Regions from separate parts of the Tistrella mobilis genome, predicted to be linked through region 1. Evidence: riboswitches for the same ligand, from Rfam matches in the RefSeq annotation. Region 1 holds a riboswitch; each other region holds the start of a gene.
What was found. Region 1 has a riboswitch for S-adenosylmethionine ahead of metA (homoserine O-succinyltransferase). Riboswitches for the same ligand answer to the same signal wherever they lie in the genome.

Region 1 (5,359 bases):
TCGAGGTGCTGGCCGGCAACATCCGTCGGGCCGGCCATGCCCAGGGCAATGCCCATTGCCTGGCCCTGAACGAAACCGGCGACAGCCTGCATTTCCGTGGCCGGACCATCGTCACCCCCGGCACGCCGGATGCGATCATCGTGCCCGGCCGGCGCTTCGACGATGTAGCCGCACGGCTGCCCGCCGGGCCGCTGGTGGTCAAGATCGACGTGCACGGCGCCGAGGGCGTGGTTCTGGCCGGCATGACGTCCTGTCTGGCCGGGACCCTTCCCGGAATCGACCTGCACGCCGTGCTGATCGAGGTGCATGCCCATCATCTTCTGGTCGGCGACCACGATTATGAAGGCATGCTGGGACGGCTGGAAGGCGCCGGCCTGGAGGTGTTCGAGATCCGGGATTTCCGGGACACCGACACCAGCCTGCTGGTGCCCTTGAAGGGAGAAACCCGGCGGCGCTTCGTGGATCCGGCTCTCTGGACGCAGGCCCAGATCGACCGCGAGCGGCTGATCGTGGCCGGCCGCCCCGGGATCTTCCAGCCTTGACCGCACAGCTGTTGGGGTCGGTGATGCTGCTGGCGGTGGTGCATCTCGCCGCCATGCTCTCTCCGGGGCCGACCGCGCTGATCGTGCTGCGCCATGGCGCCGAACCCCGCATGGGGCCGATGGCGCCGCTGGTCTCGGGTATCGTCGGGGCCACGGCCACCAATGTCGCGCTGATGATGGCGGGTGTGGCGGCGGTGATCGCCGCCTCGCCGGCCCTCGGCCTGGCCCTGGCCCTTGGCGGTGCCGCCTATCTGGTCTGGCTCGGCATCCGCAATCTGATGGTTGCGGTGGCCAAGATGCGGCACCGGCGCGCGGCAGGGCATGCCACGGCCCCGGCCTCGGCCCCGCCGCAGCGCCGCTCGCCGGCCGCGCTGTTTCGCGACGGCTATCTGGTCAACCTGCTGAACCCCAAGATCGCGATCTTCTATGTCAGCATCTTCTCTCAGGTCGCCACCCCCGACCTGCCGCGTGCAGCCCTTGCGGTCTTCGGCGGCCAGCTGATTCTGCAATCGGCCCTGTTCTGGTCGTGTTTTGCGATCCTCGCCCGATCGGGCGTGATCGCCCGGGCGGTCGATGCCTCCAATGGCTGGGTCGATTTCGTCTTCGGCGGCGCGCTGATCGGCTTTGCCACCACACTTGCATGGAGCGCCCTGTGACCGCCCCCTCCCCCGCCAACCAGCCCTCTTTGACCCATGTCGACTGGAGCAGCATCCCGGCGCCTGCCGATGACGGCGGCGCCGGCCATCTGGCCGATGCCCGTCTGCCGGACCTGTCCCTGCCCTCGACGGCGGGTGGCACCGTCCGTCTGGCGGATCTCTCCGGCTGGACGGTGCTCTATTTCTATCCGATGACCGGCCGGCCGGATCAGCCCCTGCCCGAAGGCTGGGACATGATCCCCGGCGCACGCGGCTGCACGCCCCAGTCCTGCGCCTTCCGGGACCATGCCGCAGAGCTGGCGGAAGCCGGCGTCTCGGCCATCTTCGGCATCTCCACCCAGGACACGGCCTGGCAACGCGAAGCGGCAGAGCGGCTGCACCTGCCCTTCCCGCTGCTGTCGGATGCCGATCTGCAGCTGACCCGGGCCCTGAACCTGCCGGTGATGGAGGTCGAGGGGCGGAGACTGATCCGCCGGCTGACCCTGATCACCCGGGACGGGCAGGTGCGCCGGGTGTTCTATCCGGTCTTCCCGCCAGACCGGAATGCGGGTGACGTGCTGGACTGGATGCGCCGGCGCTGACCCCTCCGCCGTATACCGGCGGCAGCAGAGGCGGTGGGCAGGCCAGAGACGAGGCCCGGCCAGCCCGGAAGGCGGCACGCACGCCCGGCGCCCCTGCTGCCACCACTCGCCGCATTGCCGCCCAACCTCGTCCGATTTATGATGATGATCGTCATGTTTTTTTGATGATGAAGATCATGTCCATCGTCAGGGACAGATCGCTGCATGTGCCGCCGCCGGCATCGCAAAAGAGGTTCTGAACGGTGAAGGTAACCAGGGAACAGGCGGCCGCCAACCGGGCGGCCATCGTCAAGGCTGCCGGCCGGTTGTTCCGCGAACGCGGCTTCGACGGTGTCGGCGTGGCCGAGATCATGAAGGCCGCCGGGCTCACCCATGGCGGCTTCTATGGCCATTTCGCCTCGAAGGACGCGCTTGCCGCCGAAGCCTGCGGCAAGGTCTTCGACGATACGATCGAGCGGCTGGAAACCGGGCGCGACCAGGCAGGGCAGGATCTTGGCCGCTATGCCGGGAACTATCTGTCCGAGGTGCATCGCACGCGCCGCGATGTCGGCTGCCCGATCGCCGCTCTGGCAACCGATGTTCCCCGGCAGGAGGCCGGCGTACAGGCGAGCTATGCCCAAGGTGTCGATCGGTTCATCGACACGCTGGCGGCACGCTTCCCGGCGCTTGCCGGCGGTGAAGGCGACCGCAGCCGCGCCATTCTGGTGATGTCGGCCCTGGTCGGCGGCCTTGCCCTCGCCCGCGCGACCGAGGCCAGCGATCGCGCCCTGTCGGACGAGATCCTGACCGCGGTCCGCGAGGAAATCACCAGGCTTCCCGGGAGCTGACGGTCTTCAGCGGCCGGACGGCACGTGATCCTCGATCCCGACCCGGTCCAGGTCGAAGGGCGTGGTCTGGTAGATCTCGTTGATCCAGTTGCCGACCAGCAGATGGGCATGGCCGCGCCAGAGATTGTCGGGCAGACGGCTGGGGTCGTCGCCGGGGAAGTAACCGACCGGCAGGGCGACCGGAACCTCGGCCGCGACGTCCCGGTGATATTCCTCGGCCAGCGAGACCGTGTCGTATTCCAGATGGTTGAACATGTGCAGCGCCCGGTGCGCCGGATCGTCGAGCAGGCAGAGGCCGGTCTGCTCGCTTTCGGCCAGCACGGTCATGCCGCTTGCGGCCGGCACGTCCTCGCGGCGCACCTCGGTCCAGCGCGAGACGGGCGTGGTGAAGAGATCCGGAAAACCGCGCAGCCAGGGCGAGGCCGGTGCCAGCACCCGATGGGTATAGAGCCCGAAGGCCTTGGCCGGCAGATCATATTTGGCCATGCCGTGGAAATGATGCACCGCCGCCTGCGCACCCCAGCAGATGGTCAGGTTGCGATGGACATTGGTCTGGGTCCAGTCGAGGATCCGGCGCAGCTCGTCCCAGTAGGTGACGTCTTCGAAGCGCAGCCGTTCGACCGGCGCGCCGGTGATCACGAACCCGTCGAAACGCTCGGTCGCAACTTCGGCCCAGGGCCGGTAGAAGGCCGACATATGGTCGGTTGCGGTGTGGCGCGACACGTGATCGGTAATCTTGACCAGGGTCAGCTCCAGCTGCAGCGGCGTGGAGCCGAGCAGCCGGGCAAACTGGGTCTCGGTCCGGATCTTGTTGGGCATGAGGTTGAGCAGGCCGATGCGCAGCGGACGGATATCCTGGCGGACCGCATCGGTCTCACCCATCACCATAACCCCTTCCGCTTCCAGTGTGCGGCGGGCAGGCAAATCGTCAGGAATTTTGATCGGCATCGGCGCGTCCCCACTCGGCATTTCGGGGCGGACGCGGTGGCGTGATCCGTTGAATTGCCGGCTCGGCCACATCTTCCCGATCACACGGATCACCGGGAGTGCCACCTTGCCCGGATGCGGCAGGTTGGCGTTGGGCGTCGCCCCAACTCTTGATGTGGCGCGGATCATAAGGCCATCGCCCCCGCTCCGCAATGGCCGCCATGCGCGTCCCTGCGGAGCGGGTGGCAGGGTTTGACCGTTCAGTCGCCGCCATCGGCGATGGTGGTCATCAGCCGGGTATCGCCGCCGGCCGCGGCGGTGTTGACCGACAGCACACGCTCGACGGCAAACCGATGCAGATAGCGCGGGCCCCCGGCCTTGGGGCCGGTGCCCGACAGCCCCTCGCCGCCGAAGGGCTGGGTGCCGACGACAGCGCCGATCATGCTGCGGTTGACGTAGAGATTGCCCACCCGGGCGAGCTCCGCCACGCGGCGCACCGTCCGGTCGATGCGGCTGTGCACGCCCATGGTCAGGCCATAACCATAGGCATTGATCCGCTGCACCACGGCCTCAAGATCCCGCGCCTCGTAACGCCAGACATGGAGCACCGGCCCGAAGACCTCGCGGGTCAGCCGGTCGGGGCCGTCGATCCGCCAGGCGGTCGGGGCGAGGAAGGTCCCGGCTTCGGCCCTGGCCGGCAGCGGTGCCTCGGCGATCTTGGTCTGGCCGGCCGCCTTCAGCGCCGCCAGATGGGCCTTCAGCCCGTCCAGCGCCTCGGCATCGATCACCGGCCCGACATCGGTCGCAAGCCGCATCGGGTCGCCCACCTCCATTACCGCCATGGCGCCGGCCAGCATGGTCTCGATCCGGTCGGCGACATCCTTCTGCACACACAGCAGGCGCAGCGCCGAACAGCGCTGGCCGGCAGAGCCGAAGGCCGAGGTCAGCACATCGGCCACCACCTGTTCGGGCAGCGCCGAACTGTCGACGATCATGGCGTTGAGCCCGCCGGTCTCGGCGATCAGCGGCACGATCGGCCCCTCGCGGCCCGCAAGGCCGCGGTTGATCAGCTTCGCGGTCTCGGTCGAGCCGGTAAAGGCAATGCCGGCGATCCGGTCGTCGGCGACCAGCTTCGCGCCCACCCGCGCGCCATCGCCGGGCAGCAGGGCGATCGCCCCCGCCGGCACGCCCGCCGCCAGCATGTGGCGCACGGCCCAGGCGGCGATCAGCGGCGTCTGCTCGGCGGGCTTGGCCAGCACCGCATTGCCGGCAGCCAGCGCCGCAGAGACCTGGCCCGTGAAGATCGCGAGGGGGAAGTTCCAGGGCGAGATGCAGGCAAAGACGCCGCGCCCCGAAAGCCGGATCTCGTTGCTCTCGCCCACCGGCCCGGGCAGGGTGACGGGACCGGCGAAATCGGCGCGCGCCCGGGCGGCGTAGTAGCGCAGGAAATCGATCGCCTCGCGGATCTCGGCCAGGGCATCCGGCCAGGTCTTGCCGGCCTCGCGGATCAGGATCGCGAAGGCACGATGGCGGTCGGCCCAGTAGCGATCGGCGATCGCCTCCAGCACGGTGGCGCGGGCGGGCCCACCCAGTGCATCCCAGCGTCCCCAGGCGGTCGAGGCGGCGATGATCGCCGCCTCGACCGCGGCATCATCGGCCTCGGCCACACGGCCCACCACCACCGCGCGGTCGGCGGGGTTGCGGATCTCTGCAAAGCGACCGCCGCGCTCGCGGCCGTCCACGATCGCCGATGCCTCGGCGGGCGTGGCTGCGGCAGTGGCGACGGCAGCGTCCAGCTCCATCACCACCAGCGGATCGGTCAGATC
Region 2 (5,359 bases), 830 kb from region 1:
CGCCGCCCGGGCGGTCGCGGCTGCTGGCCCTTGCCCCCTGGATCGCGGCTGCGGTGCTGGCGCCGCCGCTGGCGGGCGGGCTGGCCGGAGCCGTTGCCACGGCCCCGCTTTCCGCCTGGCGGCTGCTGGCGGCCGAACCCGGCATCGGACGCTCGATCCTGCTGTCGGTTCTGGTGGCGGTGGCGGCGACGGTCATCTCGGCAGCGCTGGCCGGGGCGATCGCGGCCCTGGTTGCGGCGCGCCCGGTACGGGCGCGGGCGACCGAACGTCTTGCCCTCGTCCTGGTGGCGGCCCCCCATGCGGCCGTGGCGGTCGGGCTCGCCTTCCTGATCGCGCCCACCGGGCTGCTGTTCCGCCTGGCGGGCGGATGGATCTATACCGCGGCCGACGGGCGGGCGCTGCCGCCCGATCTGCCGCTGCCCGGTGACAGTTGGGGGCTGTCGCTGATCGCCGGGCTGGTGGTGAAAGAGATGCCCTTCCTGCTGGCGCTGACCATCGCGGCGCAGCAACGGGTGGGCGCGCGCGCCGCACTCGATCGCGCCCGCAGTCTGGGCTGGCCGGCCGCCAGCGCCTGGTGGCGGGTGGTGGCGCCGCAGATCTGGCCGCTGCTGCGCCTGCCGGTCGCGGCGGTGGCAGTCTATGGGCTGGGCACGGTCGACATGGCGCTGGTGCTGGGTCCCAGCCTGCCACCGGTGCTGGCGGTGCGCAGCCTGTCGCTGCTGTTCGATCCCGATCCGGCCCGCGCGGCGGCCGGTGCCGCGGCCGCCCTGCTTCAGCTGGTCCTGGCGGTTGCGCTGATCCTGTCCGGGCTGGCCGCAGAACGGCTGGTGCGGCGTGGCGGGGCGGATCGGCTGACCGTCCGCCCCCGCCGGCCACTGGCGCCCTTTGCCTCCCGCCTTGCCGCCGGGCTGGGGCTGCTGGTGCTGGCGATGGCGGTGCTGGCCGTGGTGACGCTGGTCTTCTGGGCCGGGGCCGCGGTCTGGCGCTTTCCCGATCCGCTGCCCGCCGGCTGGTCGATGGCGCGCCTGACGGGCATGGCGGCCGATCTGGCGCCTGCGGCCCGGGCGAGTGCACTTTACGCCCTGCTGCCCGTGCTGATTGCGGTGCCGCTCGCCCTGCTGCTGCTGGAAAGCCAGGCCCGTTCCCCGGCCCGTGCCGTCGGCGAAGGGCCGATCTATCTGCCGCTGCTGCTGCCGCCAGCCGCCTTTCTGGCGGGCTTGCAGGGCCCGGTATTGCGCCTTGGCCTGGACGGTACAGGACTTGCGCTGGTCTGGTGCCACCTGGCGACCGTGTTCCCCTATGTCTTCCTGGCGCTTCGGGAAAGCTATCGGCGCACCGATCAGCGGCCGCGCCGGCTGGCGCGCAGCCTGGGCCGCAGTGGCTTCGGCGCCTGGACGGCGGTGATGCTGCCGCTGACCGTACGGCCGCTGGCGGTTGCGGCGGCGATCGGTTTTTCGGCCGGGGTGGCGCAGTATCTGCCCGCGGTGATGATCGGTGGCGGCCGGATCCCGCTGCTGGCGACGGAGGCGGTGGCGACGGCAGCCGGGCTGGACCGCCGGGCGGCGGCGGCCGCGGCCCTGCTGCTGGCGATGCTGCCGGCCGCTGGCTTTCTGCTGGCGAGCCTGATCCCCGACCCGGCCGGCCGAAGGCGGTGCCGATGAGCCTGGAGCTGGAAGAGGTGGCGGTGGCCATTGGCGGGCACCGGCTGATCGGGCCGCTGAATCTGGGCGTGCCGCCCGGGGTGATCGCGGCGGTGCTGGGGCCGTCGGGGATCGGAAAGTCGACCCTGCTGGCGGTGATCGCCGGCATCGCCGACCCGGTGGTGACCATGCGCGGCCGTATCCGGCTGAATGGCCGGCCGATCGACGACCTGCCGCCCGAGCGGCGCCGGGTGGGGTTGATGATGCAGGACGACCTGCTGTTCCCGCATCTGACGGTGGCCGCCAATATCGGTTTCGGCCTGCCCGCCGGGCTCGATCGGACGACGCGGCGGGACCGGATCGCCGCGGCACTGGCCGAGGCCGGGCTGGACGGGCTGGGCGGGCGGCATCCGGCGACCCTGTCGGGCGGGCAGCGGGCGCGCGTGGCGCTGATGCGCATGCTGGCGGCTGAACCGCAGGTGGTTCTGATGGACGAACCCTTTGCCCGGCTGGACCGGCCGCTGGCCGCACGCCTGAGGGCGCTGGTCTTCGACCGCCTGCGGAGGCGTGGCGTGCCGGCGCTGATCGTGACCCATGATCCCGACGAGGCCGCCGAGGCGGGCGGGCCGATCCTGCATCTCCATCCGCCGGATGGGGAATTCTCCTGACATGATCGGCACTTGACCCCCCGTGGCGGGCGGGCGTATCGTGCCTGTCGCGTCGCCGGGGCAGGGCCTGGCGACGATCGTGGGGATTTGGGCCGGCCGGCTTGCGGACCACGTTAATCACGCCGCTAAAAGGTCGGGGGCCGCGCACCGAACCCTTCACGCGCAGACCCGGCCAGAGGCCGGGTTTTTTTATGGGCCGAAGACCATGCGGGATACCGAAGACCGGACGGATGTCGACGCCGACTGTGGCGACGGATTGTGGAAGGCCACTGCTGCAGCGGCCGGAACGGAAGCCGCGGCAGAGCGCGGGCTTGCGACACGCGGGCTTGCGACACTGGCGGTACGTGCCGGGCTGGACCGCAGCCCCCATGGCGAAACCGCCGAGGCGCTGTTCCTGAATTCGGGCTATGTCTATGACGACGCCGCCCGCGCCGAGGCGCGGTTCCGCGGCGAGGAGCCGGGCTTCGTCTACAGCCGCTACGGCAACCCGACGGTGCGCACCTTCGAGACCCGCCTGGCGGCGCTGGAGGGCGCCGAAGCCTGCCGGGCAACCGCCTCGGGCATGTCGGCGGTCTGGAATGCGCTGATCTGTCAGCTCCGTGCCGGCGACCACATCGTGGCGGCCGAGGCGCTGTTCGGATCCTGCCAGTACATCCTGGCCGAACTGCTGCCGCGCTTCGGCATCACCACCAGCTTCGTGCGCGGCGCCGATCTCGACGCCTGGGCGGCGGCCGTGCGCCCCGAGACGAAGCTGTTCTTCCTGGAGACGCCGTCCAACCCGCAGCTGGAACTGATCGATCTGGCAGCGGTGGCCGAAATCGCCCATGCCCATGGCGCGAAGCTGGTGGTCGACAACGTCTTTGCAACCCCGATCCTGCAGAAGCCGATGGCGCTGGGCGCCGATGTGGTGGTCTATTCCGCAACGAAGCATATCGACGGCCAGGGCCGGGTGCTGGGCGGGGCGATCCTGGCCAGCGAGGCGTTCTGCGACGGGGCATTGCGCGACTTCCTGCGTCATACCGGCCCGACCCTCAGCGCCTTCAATGCCTGGGTGCTGCTGAAGGGGCTGGAGACGCTGCCGCTCAGGGTGCGGGAACAGACCCGCAGCGCCACCACCCTCGCCCGCCGTTTCGAAGGCCATCCCGCCCTCACCCGGCTGGTTTATCCGGGGCTTGCCTCCCATCCCGGCCATGATCTGGCCCGTAAGCAGATGTCGGGCGGCGGCACGCTGCTGGCATTCGATTTCAAGGGCGGCAAGGAGGCGGCGTTCCGCTTCCTGAACCGGCTGGAGATTGCCGACATCTCCAACAATCTGGGCGATGCCAAGACGCTGGCGACCCATCCCGCCACGACCACCCATCAGCGGCTGCCGGCCGAGGTGCGGGCGGCGGTCGGCATCGGCGACGGCCTGGTCCGGGTGTCGGTCGGGCTTGAGGATGTCGAGGATCTGGCGGCCGATCTGGCGGCGGCACTGGACGCCGCCTGAGGTTCCGACGCCCCGGAAACCGGTGTCCGGACATGCCGTCCCGACACCGGTCGGGCATCACCGCTTGCGCTCTGCCCTGGAAATCGGTTGCATGGGTCGCGATATTCCCTGTCCGGGCCTCTTCCGGGCCCGTCGATCCACGTTGCAGCAGGTAGGACCCATGGCGGCGGACCACGAATACAGCGCGACCACCCGCTCGATCATGGTGGCGGTGCGCCCGTTCTACGTCGACGACCAGTCCTCGCCCGAGGACGGGCAGTTCGTCTTCGCCTATCGCATCCGGATCGAGAACCACGGCGAGGAGACGGTGCAGCTGCGCGCCCGCCACTGGCGGATCATCGACGGGCTGGGCCGGCTGCAGGAGGTTCGCGGTGCGGGTGTGGTCGGCGAACAGCCGGTGCTGGCACCGGGCGAGAGCTTCGAATACACCAGCGGCGCGCCGCTCACCACGCCCTCGGGCATCATGGGCGGCAGCTATCAGATGGAGAGCGCCGGCGGTGAGACCTTCGAGGTCCAGATCCCGACCTTCTCGCTCGACAGCCCGCACGCTGCCCATACCATCAACTGATCCTCACAACTGATCCCGGTCGTACGGCATGGCCTGCGCTTGCAGGTGCTAACGCTGCGACCTATAGTCAGAGTTATGTCGAGCGCATGATCAGCAATCAATAGTTGATATGTGCCTCAGATCGTGGGCAGGATGATCCGCCGTATCGCGGTTCACCGGTCCACACCATCGCGGCTCCGTCGCGATACGCTCTCCACCCCGGTGATCCATCGGTTGCGGGCTTGCGTAAACGAAACGGAATCCGCACACGGCCGGAAGCCCGATGCGCCGTCCCCCGCCGTTCGCGTGGGCCCGCTGCGCAGCTGTCGGCCGCACCCTGGGAGTTGCACGTCAGATGACACGTGAAAACGTCGTGGCCGTGAAAATGGGAGGCCCGGCAGAGCTCGGCGCACCCGATGCCGCCAAGGCCGATGCCTCCGGAGGCCGCCCCAGCCGCGCCGAGGCGGAAGCCGCCGTGCGGACCCTGATCCGCTGGGCGGGCGATGACCCGGACCGGGAAGGCCTGCTGTCCACGCCCGACCGTGTGGTGCGGTCCTACGAGGAATTCTTCGCGGGCTACAGCCAGGATCCGGTCGAGATCCTGCAAAGGACCTTCGAAGAGACCGACGGCTACGACGAGGTCGTGGCCCTGCGCGGCATCCGGATCGAGAGCTATTGCGAGCATCATATGGTGCCGATCATCGGTGTCGCCCATGTGGCCTATCTGCCGCGCAGCCGCGTGGTGGGCATTTCCAAGCTCGCCCGCGTGGTCGAGGCCTTCTCGAAGCGCCTGCAGATCCAGGAGAAGCTGACCTCGCAGGTCGCCAATGCGATCGAGGAAGTGCTGCAGCCCAAGGGTGTGGCCGTGGTGATCGAGGCTGAGCACCAGTGCATGAGCACCCGCGGCGTTCACAAGCCGGGGGTGAGCATGGTGACCAGCCGCATGCTGGGCGAGTTCCGCCACAACCCGACGCTGCGCCGCGAATTCCTGACCCTGATCGGCAATCCGGCCGGGTTT
Region 3 (5,359 bases), 2.3 Mb from region 1:
CGCAAGATGATCCACCTGCCGCTGATGCCGACGAAGCCGCTGCTGGGCGCCGAGGCCCGTACCGTCACCGCCCCCACCCATCTCGGCTGGACACGCACCGCCGAGGCCTGGCCCGTGCGGCCGGTGACGGCGGCCCGCCCCAATGCGGTGATGGTCGGCGGCACGCCGCGCAATGCCATCACCCGCCGTCTGGCCGAGGCCGGGGTGGTGATCGACATCGACAAGATCGATGCGGTCTGCGACCGGCTCGCGGCCGATCCGACGCCCGATCGCTTCAATGATCATGGTGCGCTGGTGGCGCTGTATCGCGAGGTCGCCGACAGCGGGACCGGGCTTCCCGGCTGATCCCGTATTCGCCTGCCCGCGCAGGGCCGGCTCGCTTTCCGCCCGGTTCTCTGTCCCGCAGGGCCTCCCGGCCCCTTCTGCTCCCGGCGATCATCATCGTCGGGAGCTTTTTTCCGCCGAATTGACAAGATTTTTTTGTGTTTGAAGCCGGTTCCACAATGCGCATCGTTTATATACAGTGCGGCAACGGGCCGGCGATATCCCCCTCAAGACATGATCCGGGCCCGGCACCATCCAGGGAGCGAGACCAGATGACCCAGTACCGTCACCCCGAGACGGCCGTTCTGCATGCGGGCTATCGTGCGGACCCCACCACCGGCGCGGTGGCGGTGCCGATCTACCAGACGACCTCGTATCAGTTCGAGAGCACCGCGAAGGCTGCCAACCTGTTCGCACTGTCGGAACTGGGCAACATCTATACCCGGATCATGAACCCGACCACCGACGTGCTGGAGCAGCGCCTGGCCGCCCTTGAGGGCGGTGTGGCGGCGCTCGCCGTCTCCTCGGGTCAGGCGGCCTCGGCGCTGGCGATCCAGAATCTCGCCCAGGCGGGCGACAATGTCGTCTCGTCGACCGATCTTTACGGCGGCACCTGGAATCTGTTTGCCAACACGCTGCGCCAGCAGGGCATCGAGGTCCGCTTCGTCGATCCGTCGGACCCCGAGAATTTCCGCCGCGCCACCGACGACCGCACCCGCGCCTATTACGGCGAGACCCTGCCCAACCCGAAGCTCCGGGTGTTCCCGATCGCCGAGGTTGCCGAGATCGGCAAGTCCTTCGGCATCCCGCTGATCATCGACAACACCGCCGCCCCGATCATCGCCCGGCCGCTGGAGCATGGTGCGGCCGTGGTGGTCTATTCCACCACCAAATATATCGGCGGCCACGGCACCTCGATCGGCGGCATCATCATCGACGGCGGCACTTTCGACTGGGAGGCCTTCCCCGAGCGTCAGCCGCTGCTGAACACCCCCGATGCCAGCTATCACGGCGCGGTCTGGACCCAGGCGGTGAAGCCGCTCGGCCCCATCGCCTATATCATCAAGGCCCGCGTCACCCTGCTGCGCGACCTGGGCTGCGCCGCTTCGCCCTTCAACGCCTTCCAGACCATCCAGGGCCTGGAGACGCTGCCGCTGCGCATGCGCGAGCACAACAAGAACGCGACCCTGGTCGCCAAGTTCCTGTCCGAGCATCCGGCGGTGCTGACCGTCACCCATCCGAGCCTGGCCGAGGGTGAGGCGCGCGCCCGTGCCGACAAGTATCTGAAGGGCGGCTATGGCGCGCTGATCGGCTTCGAGATCAAGGGCGGTGCCGAAGCCGGCCGCGCCTTCATCGAGGCGCTGAAGCTGCTCTACCATGTCGCCAATATCGGCGACGCCCGCAGCCTGGCGATCCACCCCGCCACCACCACCCACAGCCAGCTGTCGGAAGAGGAACAGAAGGCCTCGGGCGTCACCCCGGGTTATGTCCGCCTCTCGATCGGCATCGAGCATGTCGACGACATCATCGCCGACATCGAACAGGCTCTGGCGGTGGCGACGGCGGCCTGATCATCTGCTCCGGGTCAATGCCGGCGACGGGCGCATGGTTGCCACCATGCGCCCGTCGTTCTTTCGCACCCCACCCCGTCGTCCCGCGACCGACCAGGCTGTCTGCACTTTTCACATGGCTGCCGTGTTGTGGAATGGCAATTGACGCGAGCTTCACGGTGTTTTAGGGTAACGCCGTCGCGCCGATTTGAGCCACAGCTTGCGGGCGCGTTACAAATGCAGCTAAAGCGGAGGGGTCGGAAACCCGCGCGACGCTGTCACGCGGGTTTTTTCGTGTTTGGTCCGGCAGGTCTCCCGCAAGGGTGAGACGGCCGGACGGGATCAGGGTTGCAGCCGCCCCCGTGGCCCGATCCGACCGACAAGATGCAGGGACACCAGTCCAGATGCGGATTCTGAAGACGTTGGGCGGCGCGGCCGCCATCCTCGGCCTCCTCGCCGCAGGCGCAGCCCAGGCCGAAGAGATCAAGATCGGCGTGACCCCCGGCCCCCATGCCCAGATCCTGGAGAAGGTGAAGCCGATCGCCGCTGCCCGGGGCCTCGATATCGAGATCATCGAGTTCAGCGATTATGTGGTGCCGAACCAGGCGCTCGCCGCGGGCGACATCCAGGCGAACTCGTTCCAGCACCAGCCCTATCTCGACAACCAGAATGCCGATCGCGGCTATGATCTGGTGTCGATCGCCAAGACGGTGGTCTTCCCGCTCGGCATCTATTCGAAGAAGATCAAGAGCCTGGCCGATCTGAAGGATGGCGATTCGGTCGGCATTCCGAACGATCCGACCAATGGCGGTCGTGCACTGCTGCTGCTGCAGGCCCAGGGCGTTCTGAAGCTGCGCGAGGGCGCGGGCCTCAAGGCCACGCCGCTCGACATCGCAGAGAACCCGAAGAACCTGCGCATCATCGAACTCGATGCCGCCCAGCTGCCGCGCTCGCTCGACGACACCGCGGCCTCTGCCGTCAACACCAACTATGCCGTCGAGGCCGGGCTCGACCCGGTGAAGGATCCGATCGCGCGGGAAGCGGCGGAATCGCCCTATGCCAATGTGATCGCGGTCCGCAAGGTCGATGCCGACGCCGCCTGGGCCAAGACCCTGGTCGAGGCCTATCACGATCAGAAGATCAAGGACTGGATCAACGACCACTACAAGGGCGCGCTCGTCGTCGCCTGGTGATCCGTCCCGCAGATCTTGAAGAACGGGCCGGCCGGGGATATCCCCGGCCGGCCCGTTTGCATGTTGGGCTGGGGCGGTCAGGCTCAGGCCATCTCGTTGCGGGCGATGCCCGCCGCCTCCCAATAGCCCTCCTCCCAGGTGATGAAGCCCTGGGTATCGGTTTCATAGGGGTTGTCGGAGACGGTCTGACCGTCCAGGAAGGCAATGAAACCTTCCTGCAACTCGCGAACCACCGGCATCCTGCGCGTCGGCGCCTCGCCACTCTCGGTCGGCGGCTCGATCGCCCCGTCGAGCCCGGCGGCCGGATCGATCACCATGCCGCTGCGGCGGGCCAGATGGGCGCGAAATTCCGGGTAGCGCATGAGGACGGTATCATCGAGGCCTTCCGGATTCTCCTTCAAGGCCTCGCGGCCGCGATCGGTGATGCCGAGCAGGCCGTCGCCCACCCGTCGGATCAATCCCGCGACCAGCAGGCGCCGGAGATCGATCACCACCCGGCGATCGAATTCGGCCCGCGCCGCCGGATCGCAAAGCTCCGCTGCCTTGGGGGCGATGCGCGCCAGATCCTGCAGCAGACGCTGCCCCACCACGTGCTTGTCGGCCGGCTGCATGGTCAGCATCCGGAGCGCGGTGAGCATGATCGTCGAACTCGGCGGGCGGACCTCGGTTTGGAAGGGCATATGTGGCGTCCTCGACTTTGGTGCTCGGACCGGCGCCGATACCGGCCCTCTTGGTTCAACATGTGGCAGCGACGCGCAATCGTCACAAGGTCGAAAAAAAGGGCTTTTCAAGCGCACGCCGACTGGCTATAAACCGCGCACCCACTGAGACACGGTGGGGCACGCGAGAGGCTACGGGGGTGTAGCTCAGTTGGTTAGAGCGCCGGCCTGTCACGCCGGAGGCCGCGGGTTCAAGTCCCGTCACTCCCGCCACTCGCTCGGGTTTTGAAAACGCCCGGTTCATCTCTGGATGAGCCGGGCGTTTTCCTTTTGCGGCATTTGCAGCGGCCCGGTACGGCCGCGTGGAAGACTTGCGACCAGTGCCGGTTTGTCTGAGGCATGAATCTCTTGACGCGCATTGGTTTTCAATTAAACAACCCTTGATGTTGACGGCTGTCGCACCCCCTCCTAACCTTGACGGATCGCGGGCATCGACCGCGCGAGAGGGCATCAACCGCGACAGGGCACAAGGGGAGAGCCGGGGCAATGACCACGGTGCTGACCGATGAACTGATTCTGTGCGCCGCACCGCCCGGCGATCGGGATATCGATGCGGCCGGCTTCGCCTCGATCTGGCTGGCGGCCGATGTCTATGCCCGCGGCCAGCGGCTGCTGGGGCGGTCGGCCCGGGTGCTGGTGGCGGCGGGTGATGCGCCGCGGCCGCGCAGCGGACAGGATGGCAGCCCGCGGGACGGCATCGAAGAGGGCGGCCGCGCGGCCGCCACGCTGCGCCGCGCCGGCATCAGGATCGACGGCGTGCTCACCTTCCAGGGCGACGGGCCGGGGGTGCTGCCGCTGCGCCGCCAGCAGGGTCGCCAGCTGGGCGACAAGCCGATGCCGGTGCGCCTGACGGTCTTTGCCGGCCGCGACGCCCTCACCGCCCGCAGCCTGATCGAGGCGGTGGCCGAGATCCAGGATCTGGGGCCGATCACCGATACCAGGATCGTGGCGCCGCCGGCGCTGACCGATCTGTCCGGGCGCAGTTTCGATCCCTCCACCGGCCGGGCGATCTTCCTGAACGATCTGCTCGACCGGGTGCCGGCCGAGGCGCTGCGCTTCTATCTGGCGCTGATGTCGGAACCCCACGATGCCCGCGAACTGTCGCTGGCCGATCTGGCCCGCACCCATAATCTGTTCCTTGTCCGCGACCTCGGCACCTCGCTCGGCGCCATTGCCAATCTGGACCCGGTGGCCGGCACCGCCCTGCCCCAGGATCGCGCCGAAGACGATCTGATCGCCGATTTCCGCGCCCGGCTGCATGCGGCACTCGATGGCCGCAGCTTCTCTCTGGCGGCACTGGCCGGCGTGGTTCTGGGGCTGAACGGGCAGATGAAGCAGGCGCGGCTCTACGGCACGCCGGAGCGGATCCCGCGGCTCGCCGGCCTGTTCCAGCTGTTTGCGCGCCCGGTGATGCCCGCCACCGCCGATGCGGTCGCAGGCTTCCTGGGCCTCGGCACCGGCTGGGGCGAGGCCTGGGCCCGGGTCGGCGGCGAGATTCCGTCCTGCAGCGCCCGTTTCGTACGCGGCGCGGCCCCCGGGTTCGAAACGGTCGACGAGGCGGATCTGGTTGCCC
Region 4 (5,359 bases), 1.0 Mb from region 1:
GCACGGCGTAGATATAGGCGCGCACGCGGTCGCCGACACGGAAGCTCTCGCGCGGGAGCAGCTCGTCGCGGCGCATCACGGCCTCGGCGCGGCCCAGATCGACCACGACGCTGCCATACTCGGCGCGCTTGACGATACCGTTGATGATCTCGCCGACGCGGTCCTTGAACTCGTCGAACTGGCGCTGACGCTCGGCCTCGCGCACCTTTTGCACGATCACCTGCTTGGCGGTCTGTGCAGCGATGCGGCCGAAATCGATCGGCGGCAGCGGATCGACCAGGAAATCGCCGGGGGCGGCATCAGGCTTGCGGTGGCGGGCGTCGGCTACCGACATCTGGGTCGCCTCGTCCTCGACCTCGTCCACCACCTGGGTGTAGCGATAGAGCCGGATTTCGCCAGTCTTGCGGTCGATCGTCGCGCGGATGTCGTGGTCCTGGCCGTATTTGCGGCGCCCGGCGGTCTGGATGGCCTGCTCCATCGCCTCGAGCACGGCATCGCGGTCGATCGACTTCTCGCGGGCAACCGCATCGGCGACCTGAAGCAGCTCGTGCCGGACCGGGCCGGTGTTGAAGTTGATGTCCATGGGCGCACTCAGCTCCGGTTGTCCTGAACGGCGGCGATGAGTTCATCGGTCAGGATGAGCTTCGCCGACGAAATCTCGTCGAATGGCAGGGCCGGTTCCGACCCGTCATCAAGGCGGATGGCCACCAGACCGCCCTCACGCACGCCGGCCAGCCGGCCGCGGAATCGTTTGCGTCCGTCATGCGGTCGCCGCAGTTCCATCTTGGCCTCGAAGCCGGCGAAGCGCTCGAAATCCTTCAGCCGGGTCAACGGCCGGTCGATGCCAGGCGAACTGACCTCCAGCGAATAGGCCTCGGTGATGGGGTCCTCGACGTCGAGCAGGGCCGATACCACGTGGCTGATTTCAGCGCAGTCGTCCACCGTCATCGGCTGACCGTCCACCCGCTCCGCCATGATCTGGAGCGTGGCATTAACGCCGGAACGAAAGGTCACCCGCACGATCTCGTAACCGAGATCGCCGACGGCCGGCTCGATCAACTCCGTGATACGACGAACGACGTCCATGCGCTCCTCCGGTGGCGGGGCGACTCGCGAACCCTCTCGGGGCGGCGGTCCGACGCGGCACAATAAAAAAAGGCGGGCTTGCAAGGCCCACCCGGCGGAAGCTGCATGTGACCGCGACCACCGGCGGGCCCTCGTCCTGACGGACCCTGCCACTCCCTCACCGGGGCGGATGGCTCGTCGGCTTGGGCGCTGGCGGGATCGCCGGCGGTCCGCAATCGCGGACGCTGGTCAATATACGCATATGTCGCGGAACCGCAAGGGGTTTATCCACAGCATACCGCCCCGGGGATGCGCAGCGGTTGCAGATCCGCCCTGCGATACGGTCAAGAGCGCTGGAAACTCATGAACACCGGCACGCGCCCGGCAGCGCGGGCCTTCGCCTCATAGCGGGTCTCGATCTGGCCTTCCGGCCGCCGCTGCCAGTCGCCCGGCCGGCGGGCCTCCCAGACGAAATCGGGATGGGCGCGAACATGAGCAAGCGTCCAGGCACAAAGATCGGTGTGGTCGGTGGCTGCGATCAGCCGGCCGCCCGGCCGGATCACCCGGGCGAGACCTGCGACCGTCTCCGTCTGGATGAAGCGGCGCTTATTGTGGCGACGCTTGGGCCAGGGGTCGGAAAACAGCAGATAAACGCGGGCAAGCGAGGCATCGGGCAGGGCATCGAGCAGCTTTGCCGCATCATCGCCCAGCACCCGGACATTGCGCAGGCCGCGACGCTCCAGCTCCACCAGGAAGGCCGACATACCCCCGATATAGGGCTCGCAGCCGATGAAGCCGGTATCCGGCTCGGCCTCGGCCCGGGCAATCAGATGCTCGCCGCCGCCAAAGCCGATCTCGACTGCGATTTCGCGCATCGGCCGATCGAACAGCCGGGCGGGGTCCAGTTGCGTGCCCGGCTCCGGCAGATCGATCGCCAGCTCGGGCAGGGTTTCTTCCATTGCCCGGCTGCGCCCGGCCTTGAGCGGACGCCCCACCCGCCGGCCAAAATGGCGGCGGCCCATGCTCTCACCGGCAGCATCCGCTGCGGTCTCGGTCCCGGTGGTCCGGGTATCGTCGGCGCTGGTCATCGTCGGCACGGGTCCGGCTTGCGGCTGAAGATCGGGTCGAAAACGCAACGGGGCGGCGGCCGTTGCCGGCCGCCGCCCCGCTGATCGCACGAATGGGGATCAGAGCACAAGCTGCTTGATCGTGTCGGCGAGGTCGGTCTTCTCCCACGAGAAGCCGCCATCGGCCTCGGGGTCACGGCCGAAATGACCATAGGCCGCCGTCCGGCCGAAAATCGGCCGGTTCAGCTTCAGATGTTCGCGAATGCCACGGGGCGTCAGGTTCATCGCTTCGCGGAGCGCCTTCTCAAGCTTAGCCTCGTCGACCTGGCCGGTGCCGTAGGTATCGACATAGACCGACAGCGGGTGCGAGACGCCGATCGCATAGGCAAGCTGAATGGTGCAGCGATCGGCAAGGCCGGCTGCCACCACATTCTTCGCCAGATAGCGTGCGGCATAGGCAGCCGAGCGGTCGACTTTGGTGGGATCCTTGCCCGAGAATGCGCCGCCGCCATGAGGAGCGGCACCACCATAGGTGTCGACGATGATCTTGCGGCCGGTGAGGCCGGCATCACCGTCGGGACCGCCGATCACGAAGTTGCCGGTCGGGTTGATGTAGAGCCCGGCATCGTCGCACATCCAGCCGGACGGCAGCGAGGCCTCGATCACCGGCAGGACGGCCGCGCGGACATCCTCCTGCGACGCCGATGCCAGATGCTGGGTCGACAGCACGATCGAGGTCGCGCGGACCGGCTTGCCGTCCACATATTCCAGCGTTACCTGGCTCTTGGCATCGGGGCCGAGCACCGAGATATCGCCCGAACGGCGGGCCGTGCGCAGGTTGCGCAGGATGGTGTGGGCATAATGGATCGGCGCCGGCATCAGCGCATCGGTCTCGCGGCAGGCATAGCCGAACATGATACCCTGGTCGCCGGCACCCTCGTCCTTGTTGCCCGTGGCATCCACGCCCATGGCGATGTCAGCCGACTGTTCATGCAGCAGGACCTCGACCTTCGCCGTGTTCCAGTGAAAGCCGTCCTGTTCGTAGCCGATGTCGCGGATCACCTCTCTGGCGACACGCTCGATCGTTGCCGGAGACGTGTCGCCGTGCGAGCGGATCTCGCCTGCGATCACCACGCGGTTGGTGGTGGCGAGCGTCTCGCATGCGACGCGGGAATACGGGTCTGCGGCAAGCAGATGATCAAGCACCGCATCCGAAATCCGATCACAGATCTTGTCCGGATGTCCTTCGGAGACGGATTCGCTCGTAAAAAGATAGTTGCTGCGGGCCATGGCGCGTGTTCAACCCCTCAAGAACCGACGACGGACCACGAACTCGGAATCCGCGGTCCGGGCACCAGTGCGGGCGGCAACCGCGCCGGTGCCAGTTTAAGGACTCCGTGCGTCTGGGTTCTCGGCAGATGACGCGACCGCGCACCACCAAGCCCACTTAGCGCACTGTTTAACGTGGCGGCAAGCGGCACAAATCCGACCACGGACGATGTAGCGACATCCACGCCTACGCCGGGTGCGCTATCGACACCCTACATATTCACGCGGAAGTTTCAACTTCGTCGTCAGATGAAACTTTCACGGTGCGACGTCGGAATCAAGAGCGCTTTTTTGGGAGGCGGTCGCAAGGCCGTCACTGATGGTTCGGGCCAGTTCGACGACCCGCGCACGCGCACGCGGGTCGCGGATGCGAGAGAAATTGAAGGCCAGGGTCTGCGCTTCGGGTCCATCCATGACCAGCCAGTCGAACCCGTCGTCGATGCCGTCAGAGCCTTCTTCGGCCGTCACCGTTCCAACGTCTTCGTAAAAGAACGACACCGGAACATTGAGTGCATGCGCGATCAGGAACAAGCGGCCGGCACCAATACGGTTTGCCCCACGCTCGTATTTCTGAATCTGCTGGAACGTCAGGCCGACCCGCTGCCCCAGCTTTTCCTGGCTAAGCCCCATGAGCTGGCGGCGGAGCCGCACCCGGCCACCGACATGGGCATCAATTGGGTTCAGTCGCGTCGCCATCCGTTTCATCCCTCCTCGCTCACGGCTGCCTTCAATTCCGGCCCGTTTGTCAGGCGGATAGATGACATCACGCCATGGCATGGGTCAACCCCGGCGCGCGCATCGCAATTCCCGAAACGCGCATTCCGGGTTGCATTGCAAGGCCTACTCGCCTTTGATGACATGTGGCCCACGCTCCGATTGCCGGCTCCGGCGCCACGGCGTCGACAGGTAGCCGAACAACCGGCATGCGATCCGGCGCCGTCCGGTCAGACCCGCCACACGCGAAAGACGTCGCTCCTCAATCCGGAAGATATGCAGCCACCCTCAATTTCTCCTCCGTGGAACGCGAAGGAGAAAAGCGAGCACCAGAACGATCAGCCCCACTACCGCAACCGATCCGTCACCGACACGGGCATAAAGGGTCGGAGGCAGGGCGGTCGGCAGCGGCCCGTCCAGGACGCCCCGGCGATCCAGCTCCAGCAAGGCGATGACCCGCCCCAGCGGATCGACAATCGCGGAAATGCCGTTATTCGCCGCACGCACGAGCGGCAAGCCTTCCTCAATACTCCGCAGCCGCGCCGAGGCAAAATGCTGATGTGGCCCGGCCGTCAGGCCGAACCAGCCGTCATTGGTGACATTCAGCAAAAAGCCAGGCCGAAGGATGGTGGCGGCGCCCGCCGTCACCTCCCCTGGAAAGATCGCCTCATAGCAGATCAGCGGGCTCACCGGCGGCAGGCCAGGCAGCGCCAACGTCGCCGGCCCCGGTCCGGGGGTGAAGTCGATGCTACCAGCCGTGAGCTTCGGGAAGGGGTTTAGCTCGCGCAACGGTACGTATTCGCCGAAGGGGACCAGATGCGCCTTGTCGTAGACGCCCAGGATCCGTGCCTGATCATCGATCGCCATGACCGAATTGAACACCCGCGGCTGCGGTTCAGTTCCCGGGGGCGATCCGGCCGGAGGCGGCGTCCACTCCACGCGGGGCGCACCCGTTATCAGTAACCCGCCTGGCGGCACGGCACGGGCCAGCACCTCGCGGATCTCGGCTTCCTGCTGGGGATAGTAGCCGATCGCGGTTTCAGGCCAGATCACGTCAGTGACGGTGGCGAAGCCCGGCCCCCGGGTCAGATCGAGATGGGTGCGCAGATGCTGCGCCTTCATTCCGCCCCGCCACTTTTCCTTCTGGTCGATCGCTGCCTGGACGAGGCGGAGCTTTACCCCCG

Region 2: another riboswitch for S-adenosylmethionine. It lies ahead of metZ (O-succinylhomoserine sulfhydrylase); the one in region 1 lies ahead of metA (homoserine O-succinyltransferase).
Region 3: another riboswitch for S-adenosylmethionine. It lies ahead of P7L68_RS13070 (MetQ/NlpA family ABC transporter substrate-binding protein); the one in region 1 lies ahead of metA (homoserine O-succinyltransferase).
Region 4: another riboswitch for S-adenosylmethionine. It lies ahead of metK (methionine adenosyltransferase); the one in region 1 lies ahead of metA (homoserine O-succinyltransferase).

Annotation. Positions count from the first base shown of each region.
Region 1 covers NZ_CP121017.1:3,851,369-3,856,727, forward strand. The annotation lists gene P7L68_RS22940 (FkbM family methyltransferase) at 1-542, shown strand, start outside; gene P7L68_RS22945 (LysE family translocator) at 539-1,198, shown strand; gene P7L68_RS22950 (peroxiredoxin) at 1,195-1,779, shown strand; gene P7L68_RS22955 (TetR/AcrR family transcriptional regulator) at 2,022-2,606, shown strand; gene metA (homoserine O-succinyltransferase) at 2,613-3,554, opposite strand; SAM-I-IV-variant riboswitch at 3,595-3,715, opposite strand; gene putA (bifunctional proline dehydrogenase/L-glutamate gamma-semialdehyde dehydrogenase PutA) at 3,794-5,359, opposite strand, start outside.
Region 2 covers NZ_CP121017.1:4,676,840-4,682,198, reverse strand. The annotation lists gene P7L68_RS26715 (ABC transporter permease) at 1-1,661, shown strand, start outside; gene P7L68_RS26710 (ATP-binding cassette domain-containing protein) at 1,658-2,308, shown strand; SAM riboswitch at 2,378-2,457, shown strand; gene metZ (O-succinylhomoserine sulfhydrylase) at 2,514-3,794, shown strand; gene apaG (Co2+/Mg2+ efflux protein ApaG) at 3,955-4,362, shown strand; gene folE (GTP cyclohydrolase I FolE) at 4,727-5,359, shown strand, end outside.
Region 3 covers NZ_CP121017.1:1,587,848-1,593,206, reverse strand. The annotation lists gene P7L68_RS13080 (LeuA family protein) at 1-345, shown strand, start outside; gene P7L68_RS13075 (O-acetylhomoserine aminocarboxypropyltransferase/cysteine synthase family protein) at 597-1,895, shown strand; SAM riboswitch at 2,065-2,142, shown strand; gene P7L68_RS13070 (MetQ/NlpA family ABC transporter substrate-binding protein) at 2,288-3,067, shown strand; gene P7L68_RS13065 (hypothetical protein) at 3,151-3,705, opposite strand; gene P7L68_RS13060 (hypothetical protein) at 3,704-3,895, shown strand; tRNA gene P7L68_RS13055 (tRNA-Asp) at 3,923-3,999, shown strand; gene P7L68_RS13050 (class I tRNA ligase family protein) at 4,273-5,359, shown strand, end outside.
Region 4 covers NZ_CP121017.1:4,886,156-4,891,514, reverse strand. The annotation lists gene nusA (transcription termination factor NusA) at 1-583, opposite strand, end outside; gene rimP (ribosome maturation factor RimP) at 592-1,086, opposite strand; gene P7L68_RS27675 (tRNA (guanosine(46)-N(7))-methyltransferase TrmB) at 1,410-2,153, opposite strand; gene metK (methionine adenosyltransferase) at 2,253-3,422, opposite strand; SAM riboswitch at 3,559-3,635, opposite strand; gene P7L68_RS27665 (helix-turn-helix domain-containing protein) at 3,720-4,157, opposite strand; gene lnt (apolipoprotein N-acyltransferase) at 4,464-5,359, opposite strand, start outside.